DNA from 3 places in the Brachybacterium sp. 107 genome. Region 1 is predicted to be linked to each of the others. Evidence: riboswitches for the same ligand, from Rfam matches in the RefSeq annotation. Region 1 holds a riboswitch; each other region holds the start of a gene.
What was found. A riboswitch is a leader RNA that binds a small molecule or an ion and turns the genes downstream of it on or off. The one in region 1 is predicted to bind thiamine pyrophosphate.

Region 1 (7,770 bases):
GTCGTGCGTTCGCCCGTCTGGTCACCCACTACTGGGCGCACGACGGCTTCGTCGCCGACTGGGCGGTGCCCTGGGGCGCGGAACCGGGCTCCGGACTTCTCGGCGGGATGCCCCGTCTGGCCGGGATCCCGGGCGTGCTGATCCACGGGAGGCGAGACGTCTCCGGCCCGGCGATCACCGCCTGGGAGCTGCACCGGGCGTGGCCGGGCAGCGAGCTCGTGATGATCGAGGACGAGGGCCATGGCGGCCCGCGCATGGTGGAGCAGTGGCGCGCGGCGATGGCGCGACTGGTCGCGCAGAACTCCTGAGCGGGGTCAGCGGCGCCCACCTGCGGTCACGAGCATCTCGATGCTGCTTTCCGAGACCGCTCCGAGACCGGCCTGTGACCGGCTGTCCCGTACCGTGTCGCCATGACCGCAGCACCTCGCGCCCCCGACACCCGCCTCCGGCTCCAGCGGTCGGCTGTCGCCGACATCGATCCCCGCACGCTGTACCTGCTGGCGAAGCTGCGCCAGGACGTCTTCTCGATCGAGCAGGAGGCCACCGATCCGGACCTCGACGGCCGGGACCTGGAGCCGACCACGACCCTGCTGTGGATCGAGGTGCCGGGCTCCGAGGCGGACGCCGCGGGACTGGAGGGGGAGCCCGCCGCGCACGTGCGGGTGCTGCGGGAGAGCGATGGGTCGATGCGCATCGGGCGGATGGCGGTGCGGGCGCAGGAGCGTCGCGCGGGATTCGGTGGCCGCATCATGCGCGCCGCCCTCGATCTCACCGCTCAGCTCGCCCCGGAGCAGCCGGTGCACATCGACGGTCAGGCCTACCTCGAGACCTGGTACCAGGGGATGGGCTTCGAGACCGTCGGGCCTGTGTTCCTCGAGGCCGGGATCGAGCACGTGCCGATGGTGTTCCGCCACCCGAGCGACTGAGCCGCAACCCACCTCGACTGAGCGTCAGCCCACCTCGACTGAGCGTCAGCCCACCTCGACCGAGCGTCAGCCCTGCTGCTCGAGCAGCGTGATGATCTCCGCACGCTGGAAGTACTGGGCGGTCTCGCGGGCGCTGGGGGCACCGAGATCGGCGTCGGCCCCGGCCTGCAGCAGCGTCTGTGCGACGTCGGTGTAGCCCTTGAAGGCGACGCCCGCGAGCGGTGACTGACCGCGGTCGTTGGCCAGGTCCACATCGGCACCGCGGGCCGCGAGCTCAGCCACGAGCTCTGCATGCCCGTGATAGGCGGCGAGCATGAGCGGGGAGTTGCCGTCGCCGTCGCGCAGGTCCACCGGGGCTCCCTGGTCGATCAGCGGCAGCAGCTGCGCGGAGTCCCCGCGTCGGGCGGCGTCGAGCATCGACTGGGCGAGCGCGACGACCGCCTCGTCCTGTGCTGGTGTTTCCTCCGGCAGCGGCCCGGGACCCTCTGGGTTCTGGTTCATCGCCCCAGGCTACGGCCACCACCGGCCCGTGTCGCCTCAGCGGGTGACGAGCAGTTCGGCCAGCAGCGGCCAGACCAGGACCCCGATCGCGAGCAGCAGCCCGAGCACGTCGGCCCGGCCGAACCGGCTGGGCTCCGCCCAGGTGCGATGCGTCGCGGTCGCGAAGCCGCGGGCGTCCATCGCGAGCGCCTGCTGCTCCGCGCCGCGCAGCGTGACCACCAGCAGGGCGAGGGTCGCGCTCGCGAGCAGCCGCGGCGAGGCCGCGGAACCGAGCCCGCGCTGGATGCGGGTGCGGACGATGATCTCCCACTGCCGGCCCAGGTGCCCTGCGCGCACCAGCGCGACCACGGCGGCGGCGACCGGCCGGGCGGGAAGGCGCAGTCGACCACCGAGCGCGTCCCCGAGGGCGGTGGCCTCGACGCTGCCCAGCGCCAGCACGCCCGGGGCGACGAACACCGTGATCCGCGCGGCCTCCCGCAGGCCCAGCAGCCACGCCGGTCCGGACAGCGCGGGGGCGTCGCCCAGCAGCGCCGTGGTCCAGGCGAGGCCCGCGGCGGAGAGCAGGATCGGGGTGAGACGGAGCGCCGCCCCCCGCACCGAGCGCACGGCCAGCGGCGCCAGCACCACGATCGGCACGAGGGCGAGCAGCCCGCCCTGCCAGCTGTGCACGGCGAAGGAGCCGATCGCGGCGAGGATCCCGATCAGGCTCAGCGTCAGCGGGTTCAAGGCGTCGGCCGGGATCCGCCGGCGGGGGACCGGGGGCAGCTCGTCCTGCGCGGTGCCCGGCAGCACAAGACGGTCGTCGGCCCGCGCGATCAGCTCCGGGTCGTGGGTGGCGACCAGCACGGCGCAGCCCCGTCGGCTCGCCTCGTCCAGCAGGTCCAGCACGGCACGTCGGCGGCGGGCGTCGAGGCCCACCGTCGGCTCGTCGAGCACCAGCAGGGACGGCTGCTGGGCCAGGGCTGCGGCGATCGCGACGCGGCGCTGCTCCCCGCCGGAGAGCCGGGAGGGATGGGCCCGGGCGAGAGGGGCGAGATCGGCGCGCGCGAGCAGCTCGTCGATCAGGTCCTCGTCGTCCGCCCAGGGGGAGGCCAGCAGCTCGTCGCGCACGGTGGTGGCGACGAAGGAGTGCTCGGGGTCCTGGGGGACCGACGCGATCTTCTCGCGCGGCGGGCGGGCCACGGTGCCGCTCTCCGGGGCACCTGCCCCGAGCAGCGTGCGCAGGAGAGTCGTCTTGCCCGCCCCGCTGGGACCGGTGAGCACGGTCAACCGCCCGGCGTGGACCGCTAGATCGACCGGCGTGCGGAGGCCGCGCTGCGGCACCGTCACCCCGTGCAGTGATGCCACCGGAGCACCTTCGGGTGCCTCTGCCGGGGCCCCGTGCTGCGGTGCAGCCGACGTCGCGACGTCCTCCAGCACCCCCGTTTCGACCAGCACCCCCGCCTCGACCAGCACCTCCCGCTGCTCCCGCAGCACCTGCTCCGGGGCCCCGTCGGCGAGGATCCGGGCCTGCGGTCCCAGCACCACCAGGCGGTCGACGTGGGGGAGCCAGGGGTCGATGTGGTGCTCGGCGAGCACGAGGGTGCGGCACTCGGCGGCCTCGAGGATCGCCGTGCGCACCTCCTGCGCGGTCGCGGCGTCGAGCATGCTCGTCGGCTCGTCGAGCAGCAGCAGATCGGGACCCAGCGCGAGCGACCCGGCCAGGGCGATGCGCTGCTGCTGCCCGCCGCTGGCATCCAGCGGGGCGCGGGAGGGGTCCAGGTCCACCCGGGCCGACGCGAGGGCGTCCGCGGCGCGACGGTGGATCTCCGGGCGGTCCAGGGCGGCGTTCTCGGGGCCGAAGGCGGCATCCCTCGTGATGCTCGCGGCCACCAGCGCATGGGCCGGGTTCTGCAGCAGCAGCCCGCGCTCGCCGGGTCGATGCGGGGGCGGGACGAGCCCGCCGCCCTCGCCGGTCTCCTCGTCCAGCAGACCCGCGAGGGCGCGCAGCACCGTCGACTTGCCGCTCCCGCTCGCCCCGGCCAGCAGCACCCGCTGGCCGGGAGGGATCACCAGATCCAGCCCGGCGATCGTCGGCTCCCGCCGGGTGAAGGGACGCCAGGTGAGGCCCTCCAGCGCCACTGGAGAGATCGGGGTGATCGAGCTGAACGGGGAGAGCGGGGTGATCGGGGAGCTCGCCGTCTCAGGCCTCGGCGATGCGGGCATGCTCACGTCCGGAGGGCAGGGAGTCCACCGCGCCGGTCGCCGCCAGGGCGCGGGACGCCGCCCAGCCCAGCACGCCGCACAGCAGCGCCCCGGAGACCAGGAACGCTCCCAGCATGGCCAGGGAGAACGGCCAGCTCATCTCGGGATAGTAGGCGACCTTCTCCCAGCCCCATTCCAGGACGGCGGCGAGCAGCCCGCCCAGGATCGCGACCGGGAGCGAGAAACGGCGGTAGCGGGTGAGCAGGAAGGCGAGCTCGACGCCGCCGCCCTGCATCAGGCCGGAGATCGCGGTGCCCCAGCCCCACTGGCTTCCCAGCAGCATCGAGAGCACCGCGGCGAGCAGCCCGGCGAACAGGGCCGCGCCCGGCTTGCGCACGAGCAGCGCGGCGAGGATTCCCGGCAGGAACCAGATCCCGGCGAGCAGCCCCTCGGCCGGCTTGAAGGCGGCGGTGAACGGACCGATCAGCGTGTACAGCTGCGCGTATCCCAGGTAGGCGACCCCGAAGGCCGCCCCGATCAGCACGGTGACCATCAGATCGAGGGTGCGGAAACGCGTCATCACTTCTCCTTCCATCTGCACGGAAGGGGCGCACAGGACCGGTGGCCCCGCGCGGATGTCCCGACTCCCTACGCCGGTGCGAGCCGGATCAGGTTCGAAGGTCTGCGCAGGTTCGCGCACTCTCAGCACCGTGGCGGTGCTCCCCTGTCAGTGGATGACCCCGCCAGTCTAGCCGTCTCACCGACGGGCGCGGATCGCCTGGTCGATCGCGGCGGCGGTCGCCTCGGTGTCCACGGGGGAGATCACATAGTTCGTCCCCGAGCGCCCGACGATCTCGACCATCTTCCCTGCGCGGGTCACCAGCAGCCGGTACGGCTGCTGCGCCTGGCCGGTCGTGTAGATCTTCCGGCTGCCGACGGGGGTGAGCTCCGCGGCCGTGGACGCGGAGGCCCGGCCCCGACGCCAGCCGTACCCGCCGAGCGTCACCCCGACCGTGGAGGCCCCCAGCGTGCGGTACTGCACGGTGCGGAAGTCCGCCAGCGGCCAGGGCTTGCGCGGCAGGAAGCCGCCGAGGCTCACTGTGAGGCCGCGCTCGTCGACCACGAACCGCGCATGCTGACCCATCCAGGTCCACAGCGTGAGCAGGACGAACAGGAACGCGATCAGGAGGCCGGCGGCCACGCTGCTGCGCGAGGACATCAGCAGCGTGGCGATCACGCCGGCCAGCACCGTCAGGCCGATGCGGGTCCAGCCGATCCGGGAGGGCCGGGTGGTGCCGACGTAGAACGGGGCGTCGGGCCTCACAGCACGCCCGTCGAGAGGTCGATGATCACCAGATCGTCACCCGGTCCTCGGGGGCGCGGTACATCCCGTCGCCCTCGCGCACGTCGAAGGCCTCATGGAACTCGGCGAGGTGGCCCACCACCGTGTTGCAGCGGAACTCCATCGGGGCGTGCGGGTCCACGGCGAGGCGACGGATGCCCTCCTGCGGGCGGTTCATGCCGCGCCACACGGTGGCCCAGGACAGGAACACCCGCTGCAGGCCGGTGAAGCCGTCGAGCTCCGGGGCGTCGGCGCCGGAGGTCGCGAGGTACGCCTTCACGGCGATGGACAGCCCGCCCAGATCGCCGATGTTCTCGCCGATGGTGAGCGCGCCGTTGACACGATGGGAGTCGTCGAGCTCGCGCGGGGAGAGCTCGGAGTACTGGGCGATGAGGGTCGCGGCGCGCTCGTCGAACGCCTCGCGGTCCTCCGGGGTCCACCAGGAGGCGAGGTTGCCGTCGCCGTCGTACTTCGAGCCCTGGTCGTCGAAGCCGTGTCCCACCTCGTGGCCGATCACGGCGCCGATGCCGCCGAAGTTCACGGCGTCCTCGGCCTCGGCGTCGAAGAAGGGCGGCTGCAGGATCGCGGCGGGGAACACGATCTCGTTGCGGCCGGGGTTGTAGTACGCGTTGACCGTCTGCGGGGTCATGTGCCACTCGGTCTCGTCGATCGGGCCGCCCACCTTGGCGTACTCGAACTCGGCGTCGAAGCGGCGCGAGGCGCGCACCGTCGCGACCAGATCGCCGGGGACGATCTCGAAGCCTTCGTAGTCGCGCCAGGAGTCGGGGTACCCGATCTTCGGGGTGAACTTCTCGAGCTTCGCGAGCGCCTTCTCGCGGGTCGCCGGAGTCATCCACTCCAGCTGCTGGATCGAGCTGCGGTAGGCGTCCATGAGGGCGTCGACCAGCACGCTCATGCGCTCCTTGTGGGCGGGTGGGAAGTGACGGCTCACGTACTCCTTGCCCACGGCGAAGCCCACGGCGCCCTCCACGAAGGAGACGCCGCGCTTCCAGCGCTCGCGCAGCTCCTCGGCGCCGGAGAGCACCCGCCCGGCGAAGGCGAAGTCCTCCTCGACCAGAGCGGCGGGCAGGTAGGGGGCGTAGCCGGAGACCGTGTGGACGGAGAGCCAGGTGCGCAGCACGTCGAGGTCCTCGCCGGCGAGCAGCTCGGCCGCGGCGGAGACGAACTCCGGCTGGCCGACGGAGACGACCTCGAAGGCCGTCGTCGGGGCGCCGGTGCCCTCGATGAACGCGTCCCACTCGAAGGAGGGGGCGAGCTCGCGGCGCTGGGCGGCGTCCATCGGGTTGTAGGACTTCTCGCTGTCGCGCAGGCGCACCACGTCGACGTGGCAGGCGGCCAGGCGGGTCTCGAAGTCCATCACGGCGGCGGCGAGGGCGGCGGCGTCCCCGGCGAGCAGCCCCTCGCGGCCCGGCAGGCCGCCGAGAGCGGCGAGGTTCGCGAGATGGGCGACGTAGGCCTCCCGGATCTCGGCGTAGTGCTCCTCGCGGTAGTAGGACTCGTCCGGCAGACCCAGGCCGCCCTGGTGGAGCTTCACCTGGTAGCTGGTGGAGTCGTGGTCGTCGGTCCAGACGTAGGCGAGCAGGGCGCTGGCACCGGAATCCGGGGCGGCCATGGTGCGGGTGATGGCCGCGAGGTCCGCGCTCGCGCCGATCGTGGCCAGCAGCTCCTCGAGCGGCGCGATGCCCGCGCTCTCGATCGCCTCGGTGTCCATGAACATCCGGTACAGGGCGCCGACGCGGGCGTGGTCCGTGCTCGGCACGATCCCATCGCTCAGGTCGCTCTGGTCGCTCGCGTCGCCCGTGCTGTCGCCCAGATCAGCAGCGGCCTCTTCGATGATCTCGCGCACCCGCTCCTCGGAGAGGTCCCGCAGCTGGTGGAAGGCGCCGTCGCTCGAGCGATCGGCGGGCATCTCGTGGGTGGCCAGCCAGTGTCCGTTGACATGGCCGAAGAGATCGTCCTGGAGGCGGATGTCGGGGTCGATCTCGGTGAGGGCGAGTCCCGAGCGGGTCGGTTCGGTGGGTGCAGCGGTCATCATCGGCTCCTGCGTGGTCGAGGGGTGGAAGAACTGCGGATCAGAGAAGGATTTGAGAAGGATCAGAGAGAAAGATCTGAGAAGGATCAGAGGGTGATCAGGCCCAGCGATCCGAGCGCCAGGGTGAGCAGCCCGATCGTGAGCGGGGCGTACGCCCAGGGGGTGCGGGCCCGCTCTGCCGGGGAGCGTCGTTGGAGCACGAGGGTGGACAGACCAGAGGCGATCGAGAGGACTGCCGTGCCGATCACCAGCACGGGGGAGAGGATCACGAGGACTGTCGCCCCGACCTGGAAGGTGACGGTGCCGACGATGTCCAGCAGGCGCATCAGCATGGTCGAGCGGGCGCCCACGCGCTCGTTGAGCAGTGTGGAGACGGCGTCCTTGGACCAGTCCGAGGGGCGGGCGATGCGACGCCGTGTGGAGACGGTCTGAGCGGTGGCCAGGGCGATCCAGACGAGGGCGGCACCGGCGCCGATCCACACGCCGAGCTCGGCGCGGATGTCGCCGGGCCAGAGCAGCAGGGCCAGCAGCACGGCCGCGAGGCGCAGGGCCTCCTCGACGCCGCTGCGCACGGCGAGCAGGCCGGGGTTCACAGCCAGCTGCGTGCGGGTGCGGGCCACGAACAGGCTGGTCGCGACGAGGGAGGCGAGGTGGCCGGCGCCCAGGGCGATGCCGAGCAGCAGGACCACCGGGCTGGTGGGCGCGAACGGCAGGATCGCGATCAGCAGGAGCACCCCGATCACCGGGATCACCAGCGCGAGCAC
Region 2 (7,770 bases), on a different contig from region 1:
ACCGCATGAGCATCACCACCACCTCCCCACTCATCGAGGCTCCCGACCTGCCCGGCTGGGACCATGTCGTCTCCGGGAAGGTCCGCGAGCTGTATGTCCCCGCCGGCACCGACCCGTCGGCCGCCACCGAGGTGCTCGTGGTCGCGACGGACCGCATCAGCGCCTACGACCACTCCCTCCAGCCCGGCATCCCGGACAAGGGGCGGGTGCTCACGGCGATCAGCACGTTCTGGTTCGAGCAGCTCGCGGGCATCGTCCCGAACCATGTGATCTCGGCGAGCGATGTGCCGCAGGCGGTCGCCGGGCGGGCACTGCGCTGCCACGGCCTGGACATGGTGCCCCTGGAGTGCATCGCCCGCGGCTATCTCACCGGGTCGGGCCTGGCGGACTACCGCGCCGGCGGCTCCGTCGGCGGCCATGTGCTGCCCGGCGGCCTGGTGGACGCCTCGCGCCTGGACCCCGCGATCTTCACCCCGTCGACGAAGGCCGAGGCCGGCGAGCACGACGAGAACATCACCGTGGCCCAGGCTCGCGACCTGCTGGGGCCCGAGCTCACGGACGACCTGGAGGAGCTCACCCTCGCCGCCTACGAGAAGGCGCGGACGGTCGCCGCGAAGCGCGGCATCCTGCTCGCCGACACGAAGTTCGAGTTCGGCCATTCGCGCGTCGACGGCACCCTGATGCTCGGCGACGAGGTGCTGACCCCCGATTCGAGCCGCTTCTGGTCCGCGGACACCTACGTCGAGGGCCGTACCCAGCCCAGCCTGGACAAGCAGTTCGTGCGGGACTGGCTCACGTCCCGCGCATCGGGCTGGCACAAGGGCTCCAACACTCCCCCGCCGGAGCTGCCCGCCGAGGTCATCGACCAGACCCGGGCACGCTACATCCAGGCCTACGAGCGGCTCACCGGCCAGTCCTTCTGACCGGGTCCGCCCCGACGATCACCCGGTCGCCCCGGCAGGTCGCGCGCCCGCCCCGTCGAGCCGATGCGCACGGGCTTCGATGCGCACGGGCCTCGGAGCGGCCGCTCAGCAGACCACGAGGACTGCGCCGACGGCTATCGCCACGGCCACCACGAGCAGCAGATCGGCTCGTCCGCACGGGACCGGTCGCCAGATCGTGCGCGGCCCCTCACCCAGCCCCCGGGACTCGAGGGCGAACGCGAGGCGTTCAGCGCTCCGGATCGCGTCGACGAGCAGCGCGAAGGCGCAGGCCACGAGGTGTCGGGGACGGAGCCTGCTCACGATGCCTGCGTCCGTGACGGGAAGACGCGCGCGGTGGGCGCGCGTGATCGTCGCCCAGCGCGACGGCAGGTCGTCCAGCAGCCTCCGGCCGGACAGCAGGGCGTAGGCGTACCGGGCCGGCAGGCGGGCGTGCTGCTGCAGGCTCACCATCGTGCGACGCGGATCCGTGGCCCGGGCCACCGCGAGCGCTCCGAGCCCGATCACCAGAGCACGCAGCGCGAGGGCCGTCCCCAGGACGATCCCCTCCTGCGTGATCCGCACCGGCAGCTCGGGCCACGGCTCATGGCCGGGCCGGCTGAGCACGTTGACCGCGAACACTCCCATGGCGAACACCACGAAGGGCACCTGCGCCCGCAGGAGCGCGAGCGGCCTGATCCGGCATCCGACCAGCGTCGCCACCGAGAGCAGCACGTACAGCACGGCCAGCGGCACCGGGTCGGTCAGGGTGATACACACGAGGCTCAGCGCCGTGAGCAGGCCCAGCAGCACGGTCGGGTTGCGTCGGGACAACCACGCGCGCGGCGCGGCCGACGGGTCTGTCGACGTCTCGGCCGAGCGGACGACCGAGGGGACGGCCGAGGGGACGGCCGCGTCCGCCGCCCCCACCTCGTCATCGCGCTTCGTCCTGCTGGTCTCCGGGGCGGGCGACGCGACGAGCCCGGCCCGACGCAGCAGGTCCGTGTCCTCCAGCAGCTGCGCCGGAGGCATCGGGCCCAGCACCTTGCCGCCGGCGAGGACCGCCACGGCATCCGCCTGCTCGACGGCCCTCAGATCATGGGTGGCCATGACCACGCCGCGCCCGCTCGCCGCACTCTCCCGCAGCAGCCCGAGGACGGTGTCCTGTGCCGCCCGGTCCAGGCCGAAGCCGGGCTCGTCGGCCAGGAGCACCGGACGTCCGGTGAGCAGCATCGCCCCGAGGGAGAGGCGCCGCTGCTGCCCGCCCGAGAGTCGGAACGGGCTCGCCCCGGACCAGTCCGCCAGCGCGAGCCGCTCCAGCATCTCGTCCACCTCGGTCTCCCCCGCGCCGGACGCCCGGAGCTCCCCGATGACGGTGGAGCTGATGAACTGCGCCTCCGGACGCTGGAAGACCATCCCGGCTGCAGCACCCGAGACGGTGCCCTCGAGCGGCGGCTCCAGTCGCGCGAGTGCGGACAGCAGGGTGGACTTCCCGGCGCCGTTGCGGCCGACGACCGCCAGCACCTGGCCTGCTCGTACGTCGAGGTCGACGCCCTCGAGCAGCCTGTGTCCCTCGTACCCGAGCGCGACCCCGTCGGCTCTGAGCAGCGGCCCCTCATGCGACCCCTCGAGCGGCCTCTCGTGCGACCTCTCGAGTGGCATCTCGAGGGTTCTCTCGAGCGATCTCTCGAGGTCGCGGGGAAGCCAGCACCCCTCTGCGCGCAGCGCCGACCCGTGCTGGAGGAGCACCTCGCTCGTCGGCCCGTCGGCGAGGACCCTTCCGGAGCGATCCAGCGCGATCGTGCGCGGAGGGAGGGCGGCGAGGCCGTCGGCGCCCGCCCACTCGTCCAGGCGGTGCTCGACGAGGATCGCTGCGACGTCCCCGTCCTGCAAGGCGGCCTGGATGCTCCGGCGCACCGCGGCGATGCCGTCGGCATCGAGCATCGCGGTGGGTTCGTCGAGCAGGAGGAGTCGGGGCCGGGCGGCGAGCACCGCGGCGAGCGCGGCGCGCTGCAGCTGCCCGCCCGAGAGTGTCGAGGCCTTCCGCGCGACGAGGTCCCCGGCGTCGGCGGCGATCAGCGCCCCGTGCACCCGTTCCCCGATCTGCGCGGCCGGCACGCGACGGTTCTCCAGCGGCAGGGCCACGTCGTCGGCCACATCGGGCAGGCAGACCCCGCTGGCCGGGTCCTGTCCCAGATATCCGACGACGCGTGAGGTCGTGACCACACCGTCGACCACCGGGTCGATCCCGCCCACGCGCACGCTCCCGGTGACGCAGCCGTGCTGATGCGAGGGGACGGCGCCGGCGAGAGTGCGCAGCAACGTCGACTTCCCCGCGCCGCTCGGGCCGAGCAGCAGCACGTGGTCCCCGGCCGCGAGGGTGCCGCTCCACGGCCCGACCCCGTCCCCCGAGGGCAGCACCACCTCGAGCTCCTCGGCCTTGAGGAGCGCGGCGGAGGGGTTCGAGGCAGGGCCCGCCGCGCCCCTCGGCCCGCCGTGGACGGTCTCAGCGGACACGACGCTCCACGGCTGCCTGTGCGTCGAGCGGTGCGGCTCCGATCGCGAAGTCGTCGAGCACGCCCGTTCTCCGCAGGGCGCCGACGATGGTCCTCGCGAGCAGCCCGCCGAGCACGATCCCCGACAGCACCTGCACACCCAGGCGCAGCTCGAGCAGATCCTGCCCGTACCAGCCCATCCGATACGCGGTCCAGAAGAACACGAGCCCGGCGCCGAGGGCGCCCGACGCGGCGAACACGCCCCAGCCGAAACGGCGGTACCTGGTCAGGGCGAAGGGCAGCTCGCTGCCGATGCCCTGCAGCAGCGCCGAGAGCACCAGCAGCGGGCCGACCGGGCTGCCGAGGAACACCACCTCGACGACCGCGGCGATCAGCTCCGCCAGGATGCCGCTGCCCGGTCGCCGGAGGATCGCCACGGCGATCGGCCCCACGAGCAGCCAGGATCCGAACAGGACGTGCTGGGCGAGATCGCCCGCGGGGCCCATGGCGATCGCAAGGCCGTTCCATGCCTGGACGAAGATCCAGTACAGGAAGCCGAACACGACGCCGAGCACGACGACCAGCACGATCTCCCGCAGAGTGAAGCGGGCGCGCCTCCGGGACGGGGCTTCCTGCATCGCGGTCATCGCGTCACCTCGTCCAGGGTGCGCGTCGCGTCCAGGGTGCGCGTCGCGTGCGAGGGGCTGTTCAGCGAGATCGTGAGGTGGCTCGTCACGTGCTGGACGCCGCGTCCCACCAGCAGCCATCCGGCGATCGCCGTGGCCAGGACGTCGCCGACGTCGCCCTCGAGACGGGTCACGAAGTGCTCGGAGCCCCGGAAGGTCCCCAGCTCGCGGGCGTGATCGATCGCCGCGTAGATGTCCCGCATGTGGTCCGGGAGCGTGCCATCGGCGAGCACCTGATCGGCCAGCGGGTACAGAGCCCATTCCGCCGCGGCGTAGCGGCCTGTGCGGCGGGGCTCCGGCACGTCCGTTGCACGGGGTCCGGCCCCGCCGGGCAGCTCGCAGGCCACCTCCCCCGGGCATCCCCGGGACAGGAGCACGGAGATCGTGGCGTGGTGCTCGGTGCGGGCGAGATCCTCGGCGAGATCGATGAGATAGCGCTGCAGGTGCACCTCATGGCCGCCGATGTAGGTGGAGACGTCGCCGGTCTCGCGCACGAGGCCGGTCCCGTCGAGGCGTGAGAGGACGTCGAGCAGGAGCGGCGCGTAGTCGTCCGCCATCACGGCGACGGTCACCCGGGCGCCCACGCCGAACCCGAGCGGCGTCGCCGTGGGATCGGGGGAATCAGCGAGATCAATGGGGTCGACGGGATCGGCGGGATCAGTGGGGTCGGCGGGATTCTCCGGGACTGCGGGCGGGGCGCCGACGGATGCGACACACGCTGAGGTCATGGTCCGTGCCTTTCACGAAGGGCACGGGCACGCGGCGGATCTCGCCCGGCGGAGCTTCCTGCGCCGGCATGATCCGGGTCAGGTTCTACGGTCGGAGTTGGAGAACTCCCTCTCAGCCCGGCCTACCGGACTCCCGTGCACGGGGCCACTGTAGACGGGACCGCGGGCTCACCGACGGCCACGTTCACAGAACCCGTCGCCCGGGCCCTGGAGCGGTCGCGCGCGGCTGATACTTTCGGGGCCGGAACTCCAGGAGGGGAGCACAAGGATCGTGGGAAAGATGCAGATCCACGCCATTGCCGACGATGTCTTCATGGTCTCGGGGATCGCCTCGAACTGGACGCTGGTGCGAGAGGGCCGTGACCTCACCCTGATCGATGCGGGCTATCCGAAGGATCTGGGCGCCGTGATCGCCGCCGTCGAGCACATCGGGAACAGGGTGGAGGACATCCGGGGTGCCTTGATCACTCACGCCCATGTCGACCATGTGGGCGCTCTCCCGCAGCTGCAGGAGATCCATCGATTCCCGCTCCACGCCCATGAGCACGAACTGCCCATGCTCCGCGGCGAGGCCCATGAGCAGGCCACGGCCGCGGACGTCCTGCCGCAGTGCTGGCGGCCGCGCACGGCGCTCTGGACGCTCACCCTCCTGCGCGCCGGTGCGCTGTCCTCGATCCGGCTGCCGCAGACGCAGGCCGTGAGGACCGGTACGGCGCTGGATCTCCCGGGGGCCCCGGTCGCCCTGGCCTGCCCCGGGCACACCTCGGGCCACACCATCTACCACCTGCCGAGGGCAGGCGTCGTGCTCACCGGCGACGCGCTGATCACCGGGCATCCCGTCACCTCGCGCGTCGGGCCGCAGCTGCTGCCGGCGCTGACCGCCCACGATCCGGTCGGGCTCTACGACACCCTGGGCAGCATCGCGCAGATCGACGCCGACACCCTCGTCCCCGGTCACGGACCGGTCTGGCGCGGTCGGATGCGGGCAGCCGTCGCCGAAGCGCGCGCCTCGGCAGCGCCCGTCTTCACACGCCCTCGGCCCTGACCACCAGGTGCCAGGACGGCGGGACCGGCACCTTCCGTTCAGAGCTCAGAGCTCAGAGCTCGACGACGCCGTCCTCCGGCCAGTCGCGCACCTCGGTGCCCTCGGGCGAGAGCGCACCGGACTGGCGCAGGTAGATCGACCGGCCGCCCTCGCTGGCCACCGCATCGTGGACCGGCAGAGCCAGACGCGGGCGCACCGCGCGCAGGAAGTCGATGGTCTCGGACATCTTGGACCACGGCGCCACCACGGCGAAGGCCAGGGCGTCGATGCCGTGGAACTCCTGCAGGGGCTCCAACGAATCCCCCGTGATCCCGAGCTGCGGCCCGCCCCCGGCGGAGAGCACGAGGCCCACGTTGCCCACGCGCGGGATGTCGGGATGGATGATGGCGTGCTGACCGCCTGCCGCGACGATCCGCAGCGCCTCGCGACCGTCCAGTGCTGGGAACTCATGAGCCTCGCCCGCGCTGAGCGGCAGCAGGCGCTCGGTCGAGACCGCGGCGCCGTCCTCGCTGCTCTCGGCGAGCTGCGCGGCCGTCTCCGGCTCGGCGATCACGACCGCCTGCGCGCTCGCAGCCAGGACGTGGTCCAGCAGGCCGCGGTCGAGATGATCAGGATGCTGATGCGTGACGGCGACGGCGTCGACGCCCGCGAGCACCTCGGTGCCCAGCGTTCGCACGGCCTCGCCGCTGAAGATGCCGGGGTCCACGAGAACCCTCCGCCCGGCCATCTCGACGAGCAGGCAGGAATGGACGAGGTGACGGATCTTCATGGCTGCCTCCGGAGTCTGCGGAATCGGGTGCCCCCACCGTACGACCACGGGACCACCACGCCAATGCCCTGCAGATCCGGCTCGGTCTCCCTGCGGAACCGGTTCGAGTTTCCTGCGGAACCGGTTCGAACCCCCGGCGGATCCGGTTCGCGTGGGCACTGCCCCGCCGACGGGCCACGGCTCGGTACGATGGGGGCGTCGGCACCGATCCGTCGGTGAGCCCGGGATCCATTCCCGCCCCGCCCTGCAGATTCATCCCGTCCGGCCCGCCCCCGAGCGCGGCCGTCGTCCTCCAGGAGAACGCCCATGCCCCGCGTCGTGGTCCATGTCATGCCGAAGCCGGAGATCCTCGACCCCCAGGGCAAGGCCGTCGCCGCAGCCCTGCCCCGCCTGGGCTTCGAGGGCATCAGCTCCGTGCGCCAGGGCAAGCGGTTCGAGCTCGAGGTCGAGGGCGAGGTCACCGACGAGGTGCTCGCCTCCCTCCGCGAAGTCGCCACCACCTTGCTGTCCAACCCCGTGATCGAGGACGTCATCGCCCTCGAAGTCGAGGACCCTGCCGCGGAGGGCCAGGCCTGATGCGCGTCGGTGTGGTGACCTTCCCGGGCACGCTGGATGACCGCGATGCCCTGCGCGCCGTGCGGATCGCCGGCGCCGAGCCGGTCGCGCTGTGGCACGGCGACGACGGCCTCTCCGACGTCCAGGCGGTCGTGCTGCCCGGCGGCTTCTCCTACGGCGACTACCTGCGCGCCGGGGCGATCAGCCGCTTCGCGCCGGTGATGGAGAAGGTCGTCGATGCGGCCAACGGCGGCATGCCGGTGCTCGGCATCTGCAACGGCTTCCAGGTGCTCTGCGAGACGCACCTGCTCCCGGGCGCGATGATCAAGAACGCTCACCGCTCGTTCATCTGCCGCGACCAGCCGCTGCGGGTCGAGAACACGCGCACCGCGTGGACCTCCGACTACCAGCAGGACCAGGTCATCCGGGTCCCGCTGAAGAACCAGGACGGCCAGTACGTGGCCGACGAGCACACGCTCGCCCAGCTCGAGGACGAGGGCCGCGTGGTGTTCCGCTACGCCGCCGGTGCGACTCACGGGCCGGCCGGTTTCGAGTCCAACCCCAACGGTTCC
Region 3 (7,770 bases), on a different contig from region 1:
CAAGGCAGGCATCTATGACCAGCTCACCTCGGAGTACGGCGAGCAGTTCCTGGCCGAGGAGGCGCAGTACGCCATCGACACGATCGAGGCGGACTGGAACGACAACGCTCTGCAGAGCGCCCGCTCGTACCGGGACTCGATGGACATGTCCCCGGAGGCGATCCGCGATCAGCTGACCTCCGAGTACGGGGAGCAGTTCACGCAGGAACAGGCCGACTACGCCGTCGAGCACCTCGACGAGTGATCCGCGGCGGCCCCGGGCCGCACCGAGAACGCGGAGTCCCTGCCACGGCAGAGGCTCCGCGTTCTCGTGTGTCAGCCGAAGGAGTCGACGAACGCCTCGACCTCGGCGCTGACCTCCGTGTCCATCTCCTCGTCGGAGATGCTCGCCGTGCCGTCGCCGTCCTGCGGCCCGTCGTCACCGAAGCTCGCATGGCCCGCGCCCTCAATCTCGACCATGGTCGCCGTCTCGGGCAGCAGGTAGCGTGCGTCGGCGATCTTCTCCGGGGTCGATAAGCGGTCCTCGCTGCCGGCGAGGCTCAGCACGGGCAGTTCCCTCTCGGAGAGATCGTTCGCGCAGTAGGAGCCCAGCAGCAGGAGGGCATCGGCGTCCGGCGCGACCTGGCAGGCGCGCACCCCGCCCGGGGAGTGCCCGCCCACGATCCAGGTGCCCACCTCGGGCAGGTCGGCGGTGAACGTGTCCAGACCGCGCCGATCGAACAGCGACAGGTGCAGCCACGGCTTCACGACCACCACGGTCATGTTCTGTTCGGTCCGGAGGACCCGGTCCCCGCGGGCTGCAGGATCAGTGAGGCACTCGACTCGGTGACTCTGATCCCGGAGTCCTCGAGGACCTGCCCGACCGGCTCCGGCTCCGCCTCCATGATCTCGAACCGGCTCCACACCAGGAGCGCTGCGACGGCGAGCACCACGAGTGCGAGCAGCACGACGAGCAGGCGGAGCGCCCAGCGGCGGGCCGGACGGGCGGTGGTCATGGACCCACGGTAGGGCACCCGCGTCTCGACCACGTTCTCGATCTCGTCCTCGCCGGGCCGGCCCGCCGGATGCCGTCAGCCATCGCTCCCGGAACCCGCGGGCAACGACGGGTCCGGCAGGTACACGGTGCCGCCCGCCTCGCGGAACTCGCGAGCCTTCGCCTCCATACCGGCCCGGGCGATCTCCGCCTGCTCCGCGGCGTCGCCGTAGGTGTCGCGGATGTCCTGGGACAGCCGCATCGAACAGAACTTCGGGCCGCACATCGAGCAGAAGTGCGCGGTCTTCGCGGGTTCCGCCGGCAGGGTCTCGTCGTGGTACTCCTGCGCGAGCTGCGGATCCAGGGACAGCCCGAACTGGTCGCGCCACCGGAACTCGAAACGCGCCTTCGACAGGGCGTCGTCCCGGGCGATCGCCCCGGGATGCCCCTTGGCGACGTCGGCCGCATGGGCCGCGATCTTGTAGGTGATCACCCCGGTCTTCACGTCATCGCGATCCGGCAGCCCCAGATGCTCCTTGGGAGTGACGTAGCAGAGCATCGCGGTGCCATAGCGGGCGATCTCCGTGGCGCCGATCGCCGAGGTGATGTGGTCGTACGCCGGGGCGATGTCGGTGACCAGCGGACCCAGCGTGTAGAACGGCGCGCCGTGGCACAGCTCCTGCTGCCGCTCCACGTTCTCGCGCACCAGGTGCAGCGGGATGTGTCCGGGCCCCTCGACCATCACCTGCACATCGTGCTCCCAGGCCCGCTCGGTGAGCTCGGCGAGGGTGTCGAGCTCTGCGAACTGGGCGGCATCGTTCGCGTCGGCGAGGGAGCCCGGCCGCAGCCCGTCGCCCAGCGAGAAGGACACGTCGTAGCGGGCGAAGATCTCGCACAGCTCGTCGAAGTGCTCGTACAGGAAGTTCTCGCGGTGATGGGCCAGGCACCAGCCGGCCAGGATGGACCCGCCACGCGAGACGATCCCGGTGACCCTGTTCGCGGTCAGCGGCACGTACCGCAGCAGCACCCCGGCGTGGATGGTCATGTAGTCCACGCCCTGCTCGCACTGCTCGATCACGGTGTCGCGGAAGATCTCCCAGGTCAGCGCATTCGCCTCCCCGTCGACCTTCTCGAGCGCCTGGTAGATCGGCACCGTCCCGATGGGCACCGGAGAATTGCGCAGCAGCCACTCGCGGGTGGTGTGGATGTCGTCCCCGGTGGACAGGTCCATGACCGTGTCCGCGCCCCAGCGGGTGGCCCATTCGAGCTTGGAGACCTCCTCGGCGATCGACGAGGTCACCGCCGAGTTGCCGATGTTCGCGTTGATCTTCACCAGGAAGGCCTTCCCGATGATCATCGGCTCCGCCTCCGGATGGTTCACGTTCGCCGGGAGGATCGCGCGGCCTGCGGCGAGCTCGCTGCGCACCAGCTCGACGTCGCAGTTCTCCCGCAGGGCGACGTAGCGCATCTCCGGGGTGATCTCGCCGCGCCGGGCATAGTGCATCTGCGTGACCCGGGTGCCGACGGGGGAGCGCAGCGGGGCGCGACGGGCACCGCGCCATTCGGCGCTAGCCTCGCCCCGACGCACGGCGCCGCGGCCGTCATCGGCGAGGGCGCGGTCTCGGCCCGCGTATGCCTGGACGTCACCGCGCTCGGCGATCCAGGTCTCCCGCATCGGCGGCAGCCCCACCTCCGGTACGCAGCCGGGACCGGCAGTGCGGTACACCGCCAGAGGAGGGTTCGCCGTGCCGTCGGGGGCATCGTCCTGGAGGACCCGGGTGATGGGCACACGGATGCCATGGGCAGGATCCTCGAGCACGTCGAGGCGGTGGGTGGGGTAGTTCTCGGGTCGTGCGAACTTCTCAGGGCGTGCGGACATAGCGCTGCGCTCTCCTTCTTCCTTCGCCGGCATTATCCGGGGCAGGTTCATTCGGTACTCGGACAGCGACAGTCCGATCTCAGCCCGTTGCATCGGGCACCCGAGGGATCGGCGACGATAGTAGCACCCGTCTCGACCGTGAGGATGCTCGAGCGGCTCGCCGCTGCCTCCCCTCGCGGTCGCCGGCCGCGAGGGGAGGCAGTGGATCTGGTGTGGCGCGTGCGAACGGTCCGGACTGCGATCCCGGAGTGGGGGAGGTGGGCCTGGTCGGCGACGAGGTGCCCTGCCCGTCGGCCTGGAGCGTCAGGACGGTCGAGCGTCCGCGCAGGCAGTGTTGGCTACGCTGGGAGTCGCGGCGCTGCCACCCCGGCGCGACCCTCCGTGGAAGGCGGCCCCATGACCCTCACCGACCTGCTGGACGCCCTCGATTCCGGCCAGGCCATCCCGGCGAACTCCCCGTTGCACGCGGTCATGCACGCCACCAGCCAGGAGGCGCTGAAGGTCACCGGAGAGCTCAACGGCGGCTATCACGAACCCTCCCGGGTGCGAGAGCTGCTCGCCGAGCTCACCGGCCGTGAGATCGACGAGAGCGTCACCCTGTTCCCGCCCTTCACCTCCGACTTCGGCAAGAACATCCACCTGGGCAAGCGCGTGTTCCTCAACGCCGGCTGCCGCTTCCAGGACCAGGGCGGGCTGCACATCGGCGACGACTGCCTCATCGGGCACAACACCGTGATCGCCACCCTGAACCACGATCTCGCCCCGAGCCGCCGCGGCGACCTCCACCCGGCCCCCGTGACGATCGGGAACAACGTGTGGATCGGCGCGAACGTGACGATCCTGCCCGGCGTCACCATCGGGGACGACGCCGTCATCGCCGCCGCCTCCGTCGTCACCAAGGACGTGCCGGCGAAAGCGCTCGTCGTCGGTTCGCCGGCCCGGGTGATCAGGACCGTCGAGGACTGAGAGCTACGCGCCGAAGGCCGTCGCCTCGCAGCGACGGGATGGCACCCATCAATTGGCGGGTGCCCCGCTACCTTGGGGCTTATGGCTCTTGAATTCCAGCGTTCGACGATCGCGGCTGTGCGCGCCGCGCTGCCCGAGCACCAGGTGATCGAGAAGCCACCCACACCGGCGTGGCTGAACCGGCCCGGATCGACCGACTGCGGAGACGCGTGGCCCCTGGTGAGAACGATCTACCGCCAATTGGCTGCGGCGGACCTCCCGGAAGTCATGCCCCCACGGGAACGGCGCAGCCTCGATGCAGTCATTCTCGGCCCCGACGGGCACAGCCGCATTCTCGAGGTCGACGAGACACAGCATTTCAATGAATTCCGTGCGCTCACCCTTCAGCCCTACCCGGCCTCTGCACGGACCGCGTTCGATCGACAGGACTGGATCGATCGCTCGCGGGCCAAGACGCGGCTCGAGGGCGGCGGTTTCGGGGCGCGGAAGCCTCCGCTCTTTCCTGGCCAGCACGGCCGTCATCGGCAGCGGGCGTTCCGTGATGCGCTTGCTGATCTGCTTCCGCCCCTCCATGGCTGGGAGCCGACGCTGCGCATCCACCACGGCGAAGCACAGAGCTGGATAGACGACGTGGACGCCCCGGGGCGGATGCGAGAGCTGCTCGCCGAGAAGCTGCCTCGGGAACAGAACTCCTAGGAAGCACCCCGGGCGTTGACTGCGGCGTCGCCATCGGTGGACGACACTGAGGGAACCCACCGCCTGCCACCGAGAGAAGGACCGCACCATGCCCGTCGAAATGGGACTCTGGCGAATCGATGGAGATCGACCCCGTCGACTTCCGGCTGCGACCCTGCCCAGCGAGGCGACCCTCGAGGACTTCCTGGAACATGACCCATCCCTGCTCGGAACACCGCTGCTGGTCATCGGCCGACAGGTGCGCACCCCGTACGGAAAGTTCATCGATCTGCTCGCGATCGACGTCGACGGCAACCTGCACGTCCTGGAGCTGAAAAGGGACAGGAGCCCGCGGGACGTCGTCGCCCAGGTTCTCGACTACGGATCCTGGGTGACCACCTTGACCCGAGAGGAGGTCATCGATCTTGCGAACGATCACCTCGAGGCTCCGTTCGAAGCGGCATTCGCCGACACTTTCGGCGACTCGCTCCCGGACGAGGTCAACGTCGAGCTGCAACTCACCGTGGTTGCGACAGAACTGGATTCCAGCTCCGAGCGGATCGTGAACTACCTGCGCGACTTCGGCGTCCCGATCAACGCGGTGTTCTTCTCCTACCTCCAGGACGAGGATCGCCACTATCTCGCCCGCTCCTGGCTGGTCAGCCGCGAGGAGGGCCCATCGCTCGCTGTCGGTAGCGGACGAAAGAGCAAGCGGGCGGACTGGAATGGTCTGGACTGGTTCGTCGCTTTCGGAGAGGAGTCCGGGAGCCGCAACTGGGAAGACGCACGCCACTATGGATTCATCTCTGCGGGAGGCGGCGTCTGGTACTCGCGAACACTGCGGGCGCTTCCGCTCGGAGCGCGGGTCAACGTGCATATACCCGAATCCGGGTATGTCGGCATCGGAACCGTCATCGGGGAGGCGGAAAGATTCGACCGCGCGAAGACCACGATCGAAGGAGAGCAGGTGCTCCTCTCTGATCTCCAGCTCGCAGGCCGCTACTCCCATGGCCCAGGTACGGAGCAGGACGACGACATGGCCGAATGGGTCGTGCCCGTGCGCTGGCAGACCGCGGTGCCCCGTGAACAGGCCTACTGGACCAAGGGCATGTTCGCCAACCAGAACAGCGCCTGCAAGCTCCGCCAGGAGTTCACACTGGAGCGCCTCGCCGAGCACTTCGGCGTGGAGGACGCATAACGGCTGCCATCTGCGACATGGATCGGGTACGCCGAGACGACGTGGGCTCACGTCCATCGGGGCGGGCCGACAGCGCGGCGTGCACTCCTTATCGCCCCGCCTGCCCTGCCTGCTGCCGGTACTGCCGCGGCGGCATACCGCACGCGGCGGTCACGTGGGCGTAGAAGCTGCTGAGCGACCCGAATCCACTGCGCTCGGCGATGTCGGCGGTGGGCAGCGCGGTGGTGATCAGCAGGCGCTGCGCCTCCGCGACGCGGCACATCGTGAGGTACTCGCCGATGGTGGCGCCGACGGTGTCCCGGAAGACGGTCATCGCATGCGAGGGCGTCAGATTGGCGGCGCGCGCCACGTCCTCCACACTGAGCGCGGAGCGGTAGTTCTCGATCACGAACTGCGCCATCGCCATCATGTGGTCGATGCGCTCCGGCGGCACCCGACGGGAGCCGCCCTCACGGAACGCGCTGGCCACGGGACTGATCTGGGTGCCGGGCGAATCCGGATCGTCGGAGGAGCACGGGATCCCTGGGGAGCGAGGCCCCTCGTCGGCCCCTGCGCCGTCCCGCGCCGGTGCCGCCTGCAGGATCCTGCGCAGCATCGCCTGGATCTCCAGCAGCGCGACCGCGGAGCCGCCTGCCGTCTCGTACTCTGCGAGCCAGGAGGGGATCATCGATTCCATCCGCGCCCGCACCAGCGCCGAATCGGTGACCACCGGCCAGGGCTGCAGCAGCGCGCCGAGCTCCGCCTCCGGCAGGTTCCAGCCCATCACCGTGCTCACCGGGACGTGCACCCAGCACACGTCCCCGGCGCGGGAGTCGACCAGGCCGTGAGGCTGCGCCGCCCAGAACATCGCGACCTGCCCCTCGCGCACCACGAACGGCCGGCCCGCGAACACATAGCGCAGCTCGCCGCGCAGCACCACGTTGATCTCGACGTCGTTGTGACGATGCATCGACTGCATCGTGGGCGGATCGCCACGACGGCACCACAGGGCGGGCGCCATCGTCTCGACAACGGGTTCGGTGAGGGAATGGGCGGGCATGGGCCCACAGTAGGCGCAGATCGAAGGATCCTGGAAGAACATCGCAGAATCAGGCGAGACGTCCTGGTGCCTGGCTACCTAGCGTGGACCCATGACCCAGAGCGCCTTCCTCACCCACCCCAAGATCACGATCATCGGAGCCGGCGGCTTCGTGTTCCCGTTCCGCCTGATCGGCGACATCCTCAGCTTCCCCGCCCTGCGCGACGCGACACTCACCCTGATGGACGTGCGCCCCGAGAAGCTCGGCCCTGTCGCCGCCGCCACCCGTGAGCTGATCGCCCACCACGGTTTCGGCGCGACCGTCGAGGAGACCGGCGACCGCCGCGCGGCGCTGGACGGCGCCGACATCGTCATCATCACCTTCCAGGTGGGCGGCCTGGAGTCCTACGAGCACGACGTGATGATCCCGCGGAAGTACGGCATCGACCAGGCCGTCGGTGACACCGTGGGCCCCGGCGGGGTGTTCCGCTTCCTGCGCTCCGTGGGCGCCTACGACGCGATCATCGACGACGCTCTCGAGGTGTGCCCGGAGGCCACCTTCATCAACTACGCCAACCCCATGGCGATGGCCACCAGCTATCTCAACGCCCGGGGTCTGCACGCCGTGGGTCTGTGCCACAGCGTGCAGGGCACCACCCGCATGCTCGCCCGCACCCTCGATGTGCCCTATGACGAGGTGCGCTACCGCTGCGCCGGCATCAACCACCAGGCCTGGGTGCTGGAGTTCTCCCGCGGCCGCGAGGATCTCTACCCGCAGCTCCGCGAGGCGATGAACGCACGCCACCTCCGAGGCCGCGGCGCCGCGGACCTCGCAGGGGACGACGGCGACCACAGCGAGGCCGCCGAGCAGTCCAACGTCTACGAGGGCGGCAACGAGCAGGTGCGCACCACTCTCATGAACGCCTTCGGCTACTTCGAGACCGAGTCCAGCCACCACGCCTCGGAGTACCTGCCCTACTTCCGTAGGACCCCCGAGCTCACCGAGTCCTACATCCCCGAGCGCTGGGACTACTTCGAGATCTGCTCCGCGCACGACGACC

Region 2: it holds a riboswitch for thiamine pyrophosphate, as region 1 does, so the genes downstream of both, ACT3UL_RS10065 (YkoF family thiamine/hydroxymethylpyrimidine-binding protein) here and ACT3UL_RS13455 (ECF transporter S component) in region 1, are expected to answer to the same signal.
Region 3: it holds a riboswitch for thiamine pyrophosphate, as region 1 does, so the genes downstream of both, thiC (phosphomethylpyrimidine synthase ThiC) here and ACT3UL_RS13455 (ECF transporter S component) in region 1, are expected to answer to the same signal.

Annotation. Positions count from the first base shown of each region.
Region 1 is NZ_JBQSYW010000012.1:84,882-92,651, forward strand. Features, by position in the region: gene ACT3UL_RS13435 (alpha/beta fold hydrolase) at 1-308, shown strand, start outside; gene ACT3UL_RS13440 (GNAT family N-acetyltransferase) at 411-926, shown strand; gene ACT3UL_RS13445 (ankyrin repeat domain-containing protein) at 993-1,427, opposite strand; gene ACT3UL_RS13450 (ATP-binding cassette domain-containing protein) at 1,464-3,632, opposite strand; gene ACT3UL_RS13455 (ECF transporter S component) at 3,610-4,191, opposite strand; TPP riboswitch at 4,240-4,347, opposite strand; gene ACT3UL_RS13460 (hypothetical protein) at 4,369-4,935, opposite strand; gene ACT3UL_RS13465 (M13 family metallopeptidase) at 4,961-7,006, opposite strand; gene ACT3UL_RS13470 (hypothetical protein) at 7,093-7,770, opposite strand, start outside.
Region 2 is NZ_JBQSYW010000007.1:131,007-138,776, reverse strand. Features, by position in the region: gene purD (phosphoribosylamine--glycine ligase) at 1-9, shown strand, start outside; gene ACT3UL_RS10080 (phosphoribosylaminoimidazolesuccinocarboxamide synthase) at 6-923, shown strand; gene ACT3UL_RS10075 (ATP-binding cassette domain-containing protein) at 1,029-3,437, opposite strand; gene ACT3UL_RS10070 (ECF transporter S component) at 3,427-4,062, opposite strand; gene ACT3UL_RS10065 (YkoF family thiamine/hydroxymethylpyrimidine-binding protein) at 4,059-4,829, opposite strand; TPP riboswitch at 4,868-4,976, opposite strand; gene ACT3UL_RS10060 (MBL fold metallo-hydrolase) at 5,110-5,874, shown strand; gene ACT3UL_RS10055 (MBL fold metallo-hydrolase) at 5,927-6,643, opposite strand; gene purS (phosphoribosylformylglycinamidine synthase subunit PurS) at 6,950-7,219, shown strand; gene purQ (phosphoribosylformylglycinamidine synthase subunit PurQ) at 7,219-7,770, shown strand, end outside.
Region 3 is NZ_JBQSYW010000014.1:92,109-99,878, reverse strand. Features, by position in the region: partial or broken gene ACT3UL_RS14575 (Ltp family lipoprotein) at 1-244, shown strand, start outside; gene ACT3UL_RS14570 (alpha/beta hydrolase) at 316-762, opposite strand; gene ACT3UL_RS14565 (hypothetical protein) at 759-995, opposite strand; gene thiC (phosphomethylpyrimidine synthase ThiC) at 1,071-2,852, opposite strand; TPP riboswitch at 2,854-2,964, opposite strand; gene ACT3UL_RS14555 (sugar O-acetyltransferase) at 3,249-3,818, shown strand; gene ACT3UL_RS14550 (hypothetical protein) at 3,900-4,514, shown strand; gene ACT3UL_RS14545 (hypothetical protein) at 4,603-5,691, shown strand; gene ACT3UL_RS14540 (helix-turn-helix domain-containing protein) at 5,780-6,730, opposite strand; gene melA (alpha-galactosidase) at 6,822-7,770, shown strand, end outside.